DNA from 2 places in the Exiguobacterium sp. SH1S1 genome. Region 2 is predicted to be linked to the other one. Evidence: riboswitches for the same ligand, from Rfam matches in the RefSeq annotation. Region 2 holds a riboswitch; the other holds the start of a gene.

Region 1 (5,635 bases), 210 kb from region 2:
CGCCATCGCCTCCCCTTAAGCTTTGTATGCGCGCCCTATTCTTTTCCCGTCGTCCCTGCGTCGCTAATCCCGATTTGAACAATCAAAAAAGAGGAGAGCGACGTCGCTCTCCTCCGTTACAATTCTATTTAAAACGTGCGCATCAAGTTCGCCATCTCAATCGCCGCTGTCGCTGCTTCCCAGCCTTTGTTCCCGGCTTTCGTGCCGGCCCGCTCGATCGCTTGTTCAATCGTCTCGGTCGTCAAGACGCCGAAGATGACCGGCACTTCCGACTGATAGCTCGCTTGGGCGACACCTTTTGCCGCTTCGCTGCAGACGTAGTCGAAGTGCGGCGTCGCCCCGCGGATGACCGCTCCGAGCGTGATGACGGCGTCATACTTCTTGCTCATCGCCATCTTTTTGGCGACGAGTGGGAGTTCGAACGCGCCCGGCACGAACGCGATCTCGACGTCGTCTTGCTCGATGCCGTGGCGCTTCAGCGCATCCTTCGCCCCGTCTAGCAAGCGCATCGTGATCAAATCGTTGAACCGTCCGACGACGATCCCGATTTTCAAGCCTTTACCAACCAAGTTACCTTCAAATGTATGCAACATTATTCTTCTCCTCCAAAATGATTCATTTTTTGTTGTTTCGTCAAGCGATAGCGTTCATTCTCGGCGTGCTCCCCGACGATGATCGGGACGCGTTCGACGACGGTGATGCCGCACGCCTCCAAGGCGTCGACTTTCTCTGGGTTGTTCGTCATGAGCCGCACGTTCGTGACGCCGAGGTCACGCAACATGCCCGCGCTCACCCGGTAGTCACGCAAGTCGGTATGCAACCCGAGCGCGACGTTCGCCTCGACCGTGTCGAGCCCTTGCTCCTGCAGTTCATACGCCTTCAATTTATTCAGTAAACCGATGCCGCGCCCTTCTTGACGCATGTAGAGCACGACGCCGCCCTCTTCTTCAATTTTAGCGAGTGACGCATCAAGTTGCGGACCGCAATCGCAGCGGTAAGAGCCGAACACGTCACCGGTCAGACATTCCGAATGGATGCGGACGAGCGGTGCATGTTCAAGTTCGCCTTTGATGAGCGCGACGTGCTCTTCGCGGTCAAGGACGTTTCGATAACCGATCAGGCGAAACTCACCCTTAGCCGAGGGGAGATTGACGTCCGCCTCTCGTTCGACGAGGTCCGTCTCCATATAGCGGACGAGCTCCTCGATCGTGATAAATTTCAAATCGTGCCGTTCCGCGACGTGGACCAGGTCCGGTACTCGAGCCATCTCGCCGTCTTCACGGATGATTTCGCAAATGACGGCGACCGGCTCACTCCCTGACAGTCGGGCCAAATCGACCGACGCTTCGGTGTGGCCGCGCCGCACCGAGACGCCACCTTTTTTCGCGATGAGCGGGAAGATGTGTCCCGGCCGTTGAAAATCGGCCGGACGCGCGTTTGCATTGGCCAGCTCGCGGACCGTGTGGGCCCGTTCGCTCGCCGAGATGCCCGTCGTCGAGTCGACATGATCGACACTGACGGTGAACGCCGTCCCGTGCGGATCGGTGCTGTTGTCGACCATCGGCGACAAGTCGAGCCGGACGGCGACTTCTTCCGCCAGGGCGGCACAGACGAGCCCTTTCCCTTCCGTGATGAGGAAGTTCATCGTCTCGGCCGTCATCTTATCGGCGAGGACGACGAAATCACCTTCGTTCTCCCGGTCCTCGTCATCGACGACGATGATCGGACGCCCCATCTTCAAATCTTCGATTGCTTGTTCGATTGTGTGAAACATCACCATCCCGCCTTTCCGTATCCCATCGACGCAAGTGATTCGAGCGTCATGTCCTTTTGATTCACTAGCTTTTCCATATATTTAGCCAACATATCGCATTCCAAATTGACCTTATCCCCTGCCTGCTTCATCCCGAGCACCGTCTCACTGTACGTGTGCGGGATGAGCGACAGCGTGAAGCCGCGTTCAGTGACCTCATACACCGTCAAGCTCGTCCCGTCGACCGAGATCGAACCTTTAGGGACGATGAAACGGAGTAGCGACGGCTCGCAACTAATATCGATGTAGACCGCGTTCGCGAGCGGACGCTTCTTGACGATGCGACCGACCCCGTCGACGTGTCCCGAGACGAAGTGACCGCCGAAGCGACCGTTCGCCGGCATCGCCCGCTCGAGGTTGACGTCCGTTCCAGGGCGGACCCCATCTAGACTTGATGCTTTGAGCGTCTCCGGCATGACGTCGACGGCAAAACTCGTTTGATCAAACGCCGTCACGGTCAGGCAAATCCCGTTCACCGAGATGCTGTCGCCGAGCTTCACGTCTTCTAACACGATCTTGCCCGCGAGCGTGAGCCGTAGCGACGGCCCGTTCCGCTTCACTGCTTTCACACTGCCGATTTCTTCAACGATTCCCGTGAACATCGGACTCCCCCTTTCTCATGACGAGCTTGATATCGGTACCGACAGTTTCGACCGAGCCGATCGCGAAGCGCTCGATCGCATCTAACGGCCCGGCTTGGCTCGAGCGATAGACGCCTCGGTTCCCACCGAACACGCGCGGTGACTGATACATGACCCATTCGTCGACGTATCGTCCGTCAAAGAGTGACGTCACGAGCGTCGGTCCCGCCTCGATGAGCAAACGGCCGACGCCGCGACTATGCAAGTCACGAAGGACGTTGTCGAGTGTCGAATAGTCGGCAAGCTCGACACCGTTTCGCGCGAGCTCGGTCCGTTTCACTTCATCATCGGACAGCGTATAGACGAGCACCGGCACATCTTTCGCGCTCCGGACGAGCTGACTCGAGAGCGGTAAGCGGAGCTCGCGGTCGAGGATGACCCGAAGCGGCTGACGTGTCGGCGTGTCGAGCCGGACGGTCAAGGCAGGGTCGTCGGCGAGCACGGTCCCGATTCCAGTCAAGACGGCATCGACCGTCGCCCGTAGTTCGTGGACGTCACGTCTCGCTTCAGTCCCGGTCACCCACTGGCTCTCACCCGTGTCGAGCGCGACTTTCCCGTCTAGGCTCGTCGCCGTCTTCAATACGACGTACGGCCGTTTCGTCTCAAGCGAACGTAGGAACGCCGGATTGAGCGCACGGGCCTCGTCTTCGAGCAGACCGACTTCGACGTCGATCCCCGCCGCCTTCAAACGGGCGACACCTTTCCCTGCGACGAGCGGGTTCGGATCTTTCATCGCGATGACGGCGCACTTGATGCCCGACTCGACGATCAAGTCGGCACATGGCGGCGTTTTCCCGTAGTGCGAGCACGGCTCGAGCGTGACGTAAATCGTCGCACCGTATGCGGACGCACCGGCCATGCGAATGGCGTGTACTTCGGCGTGCGGTTCACCGGCCTTCAAATGGGCACCGAATCCGACGACGCGACCGTCTTTGACGACGACGGCCCCGACGAGCGGATTCACACCGGTCTGTCCGGCAGCGGACTTGGCCAATTGGATTGCTTGTTGCATGTACTGTTGCATCGTTCTCCCTCCTTGTTTCGTACAAACAAAAAGACCCTAAGGATGTCCTTAGGGTCTCGGCGGGAGGTCTCAGTCGTCATTTGGCAGGCCAAATAAGCGTTTTCTTTACAGAAAAACGTACGACGAAGCACAGGTCACGAGGACCTGTCTTTTTTCCTTCTCCCATCCAGACTATACTGTCGGCTCTAGAGTCACACTAGATCCACCGTTCGCACACGTGCGCCCGGGTCACGGACTTAGGGCTCGCGCCCATCACCGCCGGTTGGGAATTGCACCCGACCCCGAAGGAATATTTGTTTGTACGCATTTACTTTATCGCAAAAAAGAATCGAAGGCAAAAATAAAAGTGCAAAAAAGCGCCACTCCGATGAGCAGCGCTTCCAATCAAGCCAAGAACAAGACGACGAGCAAACCGACGATCCAGCAATAGAACGAGAAGTACTTGAGCTCACCCTTCGCCATGATGTGCTGGAACCATTTGAGCGAGATGGCCGTCAGCGCGTACGAGGCGATGAACGCCAAGACGAGCGGACCGAACAGATCACGCGTCGCTGGGTCGGTGAAGAGTGCCGGGCCGTCCAAAATCATCGTCCCGAGACTGACCGGGATGAACAAGAAGAACGAGAACCGGAGCGCCGACTCTTGTTTAATGCCGAGCAACATCGCCATGACGATCGTGGCACCCGAGCGGCTGATCCCGGGGATAAGCGCGACCGCTTGGGCGAGACCGATCAAGATGGCGTCACGTAACGTGATACCGCCGTCACCTTTATTCCCGCGCATGTTGCGGATGAACCAAAGTGCGACCCCGGTCAAAATCAATGTGTAGCCGACCGTCGCGACGCCGCTGAGCGTCTCACCGATCCAATCTCCGAATAACACGCCGAGCACGCCGGCCGGTACGGTCGCGACGAGCAAGAGACCGATGAACTTGACGTCGATCATCGTATCCTCGCTGCGGTCTTTCTTAAATAAGAACGTCCACAGACTGACGACGAGGCGGACGACATCTTGGCGATAAATCGTCAAGACGGCGAGGAGCGACGCAAAGTTGACGAAAATCTCGAACGACAGCCCAGGTAATTCGATATTGAATAGCTCTTGGAAGATGACCAAATGACCGCTCGACGAAATCGGGATCGGCTCCGTGAACCCTTGGACGAGACCAAGCAGCAAGTAAAATAACCATATTGTCATATCATAATATCCTCTTTTCTCAAATTCGCTCAATGCGGCTATTTTAGCAGAATCACAGTTTCATTGACCACCCTTAAAAAAAAATTCGTATATTTTGAAAACTTTTATTGATTAGTCTGAAAATTAAATTTATTATAGAGGTGTACTCAACTGGACAACGGTGATGACCCCATTGTCCAGCTGGGTACATTTTTGTATGGAATTCATATAAATTACCAAAAATAAAACTTTTTGTTTACAAATGAACCCATATAATATTAAATTTGTAATATACCTGTTACCTTTTTTTTCAATCTTTCATCCGACTTTAGACCTATCACGTCCCATTTTTAACATAAAAAACTTACAAAAGCGCTTATAAATCGTAAAAACTATCCGATAGTATGATTGTAGAAGCACTTTCGTCATCATTGTCGGTTCAGATATGAGTCCATGGAAGGAGGAACCATCATTGAGTCAAACGCTATCCACTAATACTCATCACTTATCAACCGAACAGCAACGCATGATTCACTGTATTCGTTTGCTCGGGGATTTATTAAAGGAACGTCCTCGTCGCTCTGTCTATCGTCGTTTCGCGATGGAGCAAAACTGGCCGTCTCCCGAATCGATCATTCGACAGTTCGGATCATGGGCCGAGGCACTCGCCATCGCCGGCTATGAATGGCATGGGGAAATCGCCGTTGATTTACCCGATAAAATGCCAAAATATACACGCGATGATATCGTCGAGACGCTTGCCCTCTATTCACGGGACATGGGTTCGATCATCACGCTGAAGAAATATCAAGAATGGCGGAAACTACATCCGAAAGCACCGAGCCATTACCACATCGTCAAGACGTTCGGTTCGTGGCATGACGCCTGCGCCGAAGCCGGGCTTGAGGCGAGCGTGACTTACTCGAAGTCAGAGTTGTCGAACGCTCTTCGAGAAGCGATTCATGAGATGGGCTTCTCTCT
Region 2 (5,635 bases):
GTGTTGTTCGTGGTTCCATAGACCGTCTGGGTCGACCCGGACGATGTTGGCATTGTTGATGACTTCAACGCCATGCTCTTCAAACCATGATTGAACGTACATCGAGACACGGCTCGATAAAAAGGACAGGACGGAAGGGCCACGGTCGAACAGTCGGACGGTCAGATCGGGACGGCTCTCGCGAAGTTCGCTCGCGAGCTCGACACCGGATAGCCCGGCCCCGACGATCGAGACGATCGAACCGGGCGACAAGCCGTTGATCGCTTGTTGCGTCTTGCGTGACTCTTCTAACGTTTGGATACTATACGTGAACTCGGCGGCGCCGGGCACGTTATGGTATTTGTCCTCGCAGCCTAAGCCGATGACGAGGTCGTCGTACGGCACTTTTTCCCCGCTTGCGAGCAACACCATCTTGTCGGTCGTATCGATGTCGGTGACTTGCCCGTATATGTAGTCGACTTCTTCCGGGAAATCGACACGGATGTCACGATCGGATACCGTTCCTGCGGCTAGTGCATAATACTCTGTTTTTAATCCGTGATAAGGTAGACGGTCGATTAATGTGATCGATACGTCCTTCAGCTGATGGCCGAGGACGCGTTCGATTACACGCATACCCCCGTAACCGCCTCCTAAGACGACTAATTTGCGCATAAAAATCCCCCTTTGTTACTCTCTAACTGTACCATGATATAATACCTCGTAGAAGAACCATTTTCCCGCAATAGGGGAAGAAAGACGGTGAAAAAAATGATGAATCCGATCATCGAGTTTTGTGCCTCGAACTTAGCGATGGGTTCACAGATCGCCCGGGCAAAACTAGAGTCCGATCCTGACCTAGACGTCGTCGAATATGGCTGTACCGGCTACTGTGGGGTCTGCTCGCTCGACTTGTTCTGTCTCGTCGACGGAGAAGTCGTGATCGGGGAGACGCCGGAACAACTCGTCACGAACGTGTATGAAAAAATCGAAGAGATGGCCTGGTAAAAAAGTTTGAGATTTCTCAAACTTTTTTCTTTTTGACCCGTTGCTTTTTTTAAAACGGTTTGGTATATTCTAAGAGGTTCGAATGTAGGTTGTCTGACGTTTAACAACATAAAAAGAAAGCGTTTCAAACGGTAGGGCACATCTTGATTCGGGTATAACACAATCATCGGGTTTTCAATATGAAAGGAGCACAACACCAATGAACATCATGAGCGTGGTTGGTATTTTGGCACTAATTGGAATCGCTTACATCTTCTCGACCAACCGTAAAGCCATCAAATGGCGTACAGTTCTTGCCGCCTTCGCGATCCAGTTTACGTTCGCATTCCTCGTCCTCTTCACATCGGTAGGGCGTTCGGCGTTAGAATTTATCTCAGGAGGCGTCCAAAACGTCTTGAACACGGCGAACGCCGGAATCGGCTTCGTCTTCGGTACGGCAGTCGGGGGAGACAACTTCGTCTTCGCGTTCCAAGTATTACCGATCATCATCTTTATGTCTTCGTTAATTGCATTTCTTTACTACATCGGCGTCATGCAATGGGTCATCCGTATCCTCGGTACGGCACTTGCAAAAGCACTCGGTACGTCACGTAAAGAATCGCTCTCAGCGACGGCGAACATCTTCGTCGGTCAGACGGAAGCACCGCTCGTCATCAAGCCTTACCTCCCATCAATGACACAATCTGAATTGTTTGCCGTCATGGTCGGTGGTCTTGCGTCGGTTGCCGGTTCGGTACTTGCTGGATACGCCGCGCTCGGTGTTCCGCTCGAGTACTTGCTCGCCGCGAGCTTCATGGCCGCGCCTGCTGGTTTGATGTTTGCGAAAATCATCGTCCCGGAAACAGAAACTCCGGATGATGATATCGAGATTGCAGAAGATGAAGAGAACAAAGCAGCAAACTTCGTCGATGCGGCCGCTCGCGGTGCGTCAGACGGGTTGTTCCTCGCGTTGAACGTCGGTGCGATGCTTCTTGCCTTCGTTTCATTGATCGCACTCGTCAACTTGCTTCTCGGTGGAATCGGTGGCTGGTTCGGTCTAGAAGGTCTCTCACTTCAGTTGATCCTTGGTTACGTGTTTGCACCGCTCGCGTTCGTCATCGGTGTACCATGGGCAGATGCCGTACAATTCGGTAGCTTCCTTGGACAAAAACTCGTCTTGAACGAATTCGTTGCCTTCTCTGAGTTCGCACCGATCATCGGTTCAGGTGATTTGTCAGCTCGTACAGAAGCGATGATCGCGTTCGCACTCTGTGGATTCGCCAACATCTCATCACTCGCCATCCTTCTCGGTGGTCTTGGTGGTATGGCTCCGAACCGTCGTAACGACATCGCACGTATGGGTGTCCTCGCGATTCTCGCAGGTACGCTTGCGAACTTGATGTCAGCGACTCTCGCTGGTCTTCTTCTCTAATCGTTATTCACGAACAAGAGCGCTCACTCCGGTGGGCGCTCTTGTTCGTTCATGTAACTATCCGCATCGAAAAAAGCACCCAAGGGAGAAGTTCCTTTGGGTGCTTGTGTATTAAGCTTGCAGTTGCATTTGTTGACGTTCGATCCACGGCTTCAACTTCAGGAAGAGCGGGACGAACAAGGCGGTGATCAATAATGCCTTAATCAAGTTGAACGGTAAGATACCGTACAGGACGAGGTTCGTCTTGACTGCTGGATCGGCCATCTCGGCCATTCCGAAGAAGAACGCGTAAGCTGGTAAGATGAGTAGGTAGTTCAAAATCGCCAAGCTGATCGCCATCGTGATCGTACCTGCCACGAGGCCTGAAGCGAGCGCTTTATTCGTTTTACGTTTATGGTAGAACCAAGCGACCGGATACATGAATGCGACACCTGCAAAGAAGTTCGCGACTTCACCGACCGGGACGCCGCCACCGTTAAAGACATAGTAGAGGACGTTTTTTAGAGCGACGACCACGACACCTGCGAGTGGTGAGAAGACGATACCGGCGACGAGCGCTGGGATGTCACTGAAGTCCACTTTCAGGAAGGGTGGCAGGAAGGGCAGCGGGAAGTTAAAGAGCATGAGGACGAATGAAATCGCCCCGAGCATCGATAGCGTCACCAGTGTTGTCAATCGTTTGTTGCGCGTTGTTTTCATCAAAATCTCTCCTTTTGTCGCTCCTTGATGAATGGCACCCGTCGCATAGAAAAACCCGATTGTGTGAACAATCGGGAGAGTTTACGCGCATACGAAATAGATGTTCTCATCAACGTTTAAACCACGCCAAAGAAAACATCCGGATATCGGTCGGATGCCGCCATCTTCTCCCATCCAGACTTTACTGTCGGCTTTCGAATCTCACGAAATCAGCAAGCAACGCCTTGCTCGCTCACGGGCTGAGAAGAACTTGTCTTCAATACCGCCGGTCGGGAATTTCACCCTGCCCCGAAGATGGAACGATTTAATTTTTTTTGTTACAGTTTAGTTATACAAGATATTTCACAAAATCACAAGTCAGTTGACTTGAAGTGAAGATAAATGAGGAGGAGTTCAGATGATTCATTTAACAGAGCCAGCCGCACTACAAGTCATCGATATGATGAAACAGACCGAACGCCCTGAAGCCCAATTCTTACGCATTAAAGTCCAAGGCGGTGGGTGTACCGGCTTATCCTACGGGATGGGGTTCGATGAAGACAAGACGGACAAGGATGTCCAGTTCGACCATCATGGCGTCCGCGTCATCGTCGCCGAAGCTGACCACGGTGTCGTCGACGGGCTCGAAATCGACTATAAGCAGTCGATGCTCGGCGGTGGCTTCACGATCAAAAATCCGAACGCGATCGCGACGTGCGGTTGCGGCTCGAGTTTCCGGACGGCGGCGAACGCCGGCACGCCCGGGGATTGCTAAACGATAGACGGGTTGCCGACATGTTCGGCAACCTTTTTTGGTGAGTATGTTAATGAGAGGAAATGAACGGGAATATTGGTGGAAGAAGGATGAGAAGGGGGTAGGAGTGATGAGAAAAGTGTTGATTTTTGGTGGCTCACGTTACTTTGGGAAACGGCTCGCACTGCGGCTCGCTGAAGCCGGGGACGACGTGACGATTGTCACGCGCGGACAGCTGCAAGTGCCGGAAGCGGAAGGGATCCGCTCCATTAAAGGCGACCGTCAGTCGGTCGCGACGATGAAAGACCTCGCACGTAACGAGTATGACCTCGTCTACGACAATATTTGTTTCAATCCGTATCAGGCGAAGATTGCGACAGACGCCTTCATGGACCGGGTCGGGAAATATGTGCTCACGTCTACGATGTCCGTCTATGCGCCAGAGGCAGCTTTAAAAGAGAGCGACTTCAATCCGCTCCATCATGAATATCACCTTGACGCGGAACACGATTACGGACAAGGGAAACGAGAGGCCGAATCGTACTTCTTCCATCGGGCCTCATTCCCGGTCACGACGGTGCGGTTGCCGATCGTCCTAGGGCCGGATGATTACACCGACCGGTTAAAATTTTATGTCGACGCGGTTCGGAACGAAGAACCGATCGTATTACATCATCCGGAGGCGTTGATGGGATTCATCTCGAGTTTCGAGGCGGCGGCTTTCTTGGAATGGGTCGGCCGTGCCGACGTGAGGGGGCCGTTCAACGCCGCGAGCGACGGCCTCATCTCGCTAGGTGCGCTCATGGAACGAATTGGACAGCATATCGGTAAACCGGTCCAAATCATTAAGGATGGGGAGTCGTCCCCGTACGATACGGACGTCGACTACTACATGTCGAACGCCGAGGCGAAAAAAGCTGGCTTCGTGTTCACGCAACTCGATGATTGGATTGACCGTGTCATCATTCAAACGATCCGCAAATGAAAAAATGGCCTCTCATCGTTCGCAGATGAGAGGCCAGTCTTTATTTCCCGGCAAATACCGAGGTTGAATGTTGTGGGTGACGCGCTGTCGGGTCGACGAGCTGTTTCACTTGGTTGACGGCGATCGGTGCTTCACCGAAGCCGGTCGCGATCAATTTCACTTTGCCTTCGTACGTGGCGATGTCACCGCAAGCGAAGATGCCTGCGACTGTTGTCTCCATTCGTGAGTCGACACGGATCGTGTTTTTCTCAAACTCCATGCCCCAGTTTTTGATCGGGCCGAGCGATGAGACGAACCCATAGTTACAAATCAAGTCGTCGATGTCGACGAACTTCGATTCGCCATCTTTGTCCGTCAGTTCGACCGACTCGATATGCGTCGCGCCTGAGAGCGATTCGATATTATAAGGCGTCCAGACGTTGATCGTCGAGGCCTTCATTTGTTCGACCGTGTGCTCGTGAGCCCGGAAGCGGTCACGACGGTGGACGATATGGACTTCTTTGGCGATGCCTTCGAGCATGAGTGCCCAGTCAACGGCCGAGTCGCCGCCGCCGGCAATCATGACGCGACGGTCGCGGAATTTCTCCATGCTGTCGACGAAATAATGAAGGTTCGCATAATCTTCACAACCGTCCAGTCCGAGCGGACGTGCGGCGAACGCGCCGTTGCCGGCTGTGATGATGATCGCTTTCGTATGGTACTCGTCCTTGTTCGTCGAGATGTGGAACGTACCGTCTTCGAGTCGCTCGACCGTTTCGACCGTCTCGCCAAGGCGATAATCTTGTTCGAACTGATCGGCTTGCGCTTTCAGTTGGTCGAC

What was found. A riboswitch is a leader RNA that binds a small molecule or an ion and turns the genes downstream of it on or off. The one in region 2 is predicted to bind FMN.
Region 1: another riboswitch for FMN. It lies ahead of ribD (bifunctional diaminohydroxyphosphoribosylaminopyrimidine deaminase/5-amino-6-(5-phosphoribosylamino)uracil reductase RibD); the one in region 2 lies ahead of EVJ23_RS02365 (ECF transporter S component).

Annotation. Positions count from the first base shown of each region.
Region 1 is NZ_SJUZ01000001.1:672,891-678,525, forward strand. Features, by position in the region: gene ribH (6,7-dimethyl-8-ribityllumazine synthase) at 129-593, opposite strand; gene EVJ23_RS03480 (bifunctional 3,4-dihydroxy-2-butanone-4-phosphate synthase/GTP cyclohydrolase II) at 593-1,774, opposite strand; gene ribE (riboflavin synthase) at 1,774-2,415, opposite strand; gene ribD (bifunctional diaminohydroxyphosphoribosylaminopyrimidine deaminase/5-amino-6-(5-phosphoribosylamino)uracil reductase RibD) at 2,396-3,478, opposite strand; FMN riboswitch at 3,629-3,771, opposite strand; gene EVJ23_RS03495 (undecaprenyl-diphosphate phosphatase) at 3,863-4,675, opposite strand; gene EVJ23_RS03500 (homing endonuclease associated repeat-containing protein) at 5,127-5,635, shown strand, end outside.
Region 2 is NZ_SJUZ01000001.1:458,725-464,359, reverse strand. Features, by position in the region: gene EVJ23_RS02380 (NAD(P)/FAD-dependent oxidoreductase) at 1-654, opposite strand, end outside; gene EVJ23_RS02375 (YuzB family protein) at 751-987, shown strand; gene EVJ23_RS02370 (NupC/NupG family nucleoside CNT transporter) at 1,187-2,398, shown strand; gene EVJ23_RS02365 (ECF transporter S component) at 2,510-3,097, opposite strand; FMN riboswitch at 3,256-3,397, opposite strand; gene EVJ23_RS02360 (HesB/IscA family protein) at 3,495-3,851, shown strand; gene EVJ23_RS02355 (Rossmann-fold NAD(P)-binding domain-containing protein) at 3,961-4,815, shown strand; gene EVJ23_RS02350 (NAD(P)/FAD-dependent oxidoreductase) at 4,856-5,635, opposite strand, start outside.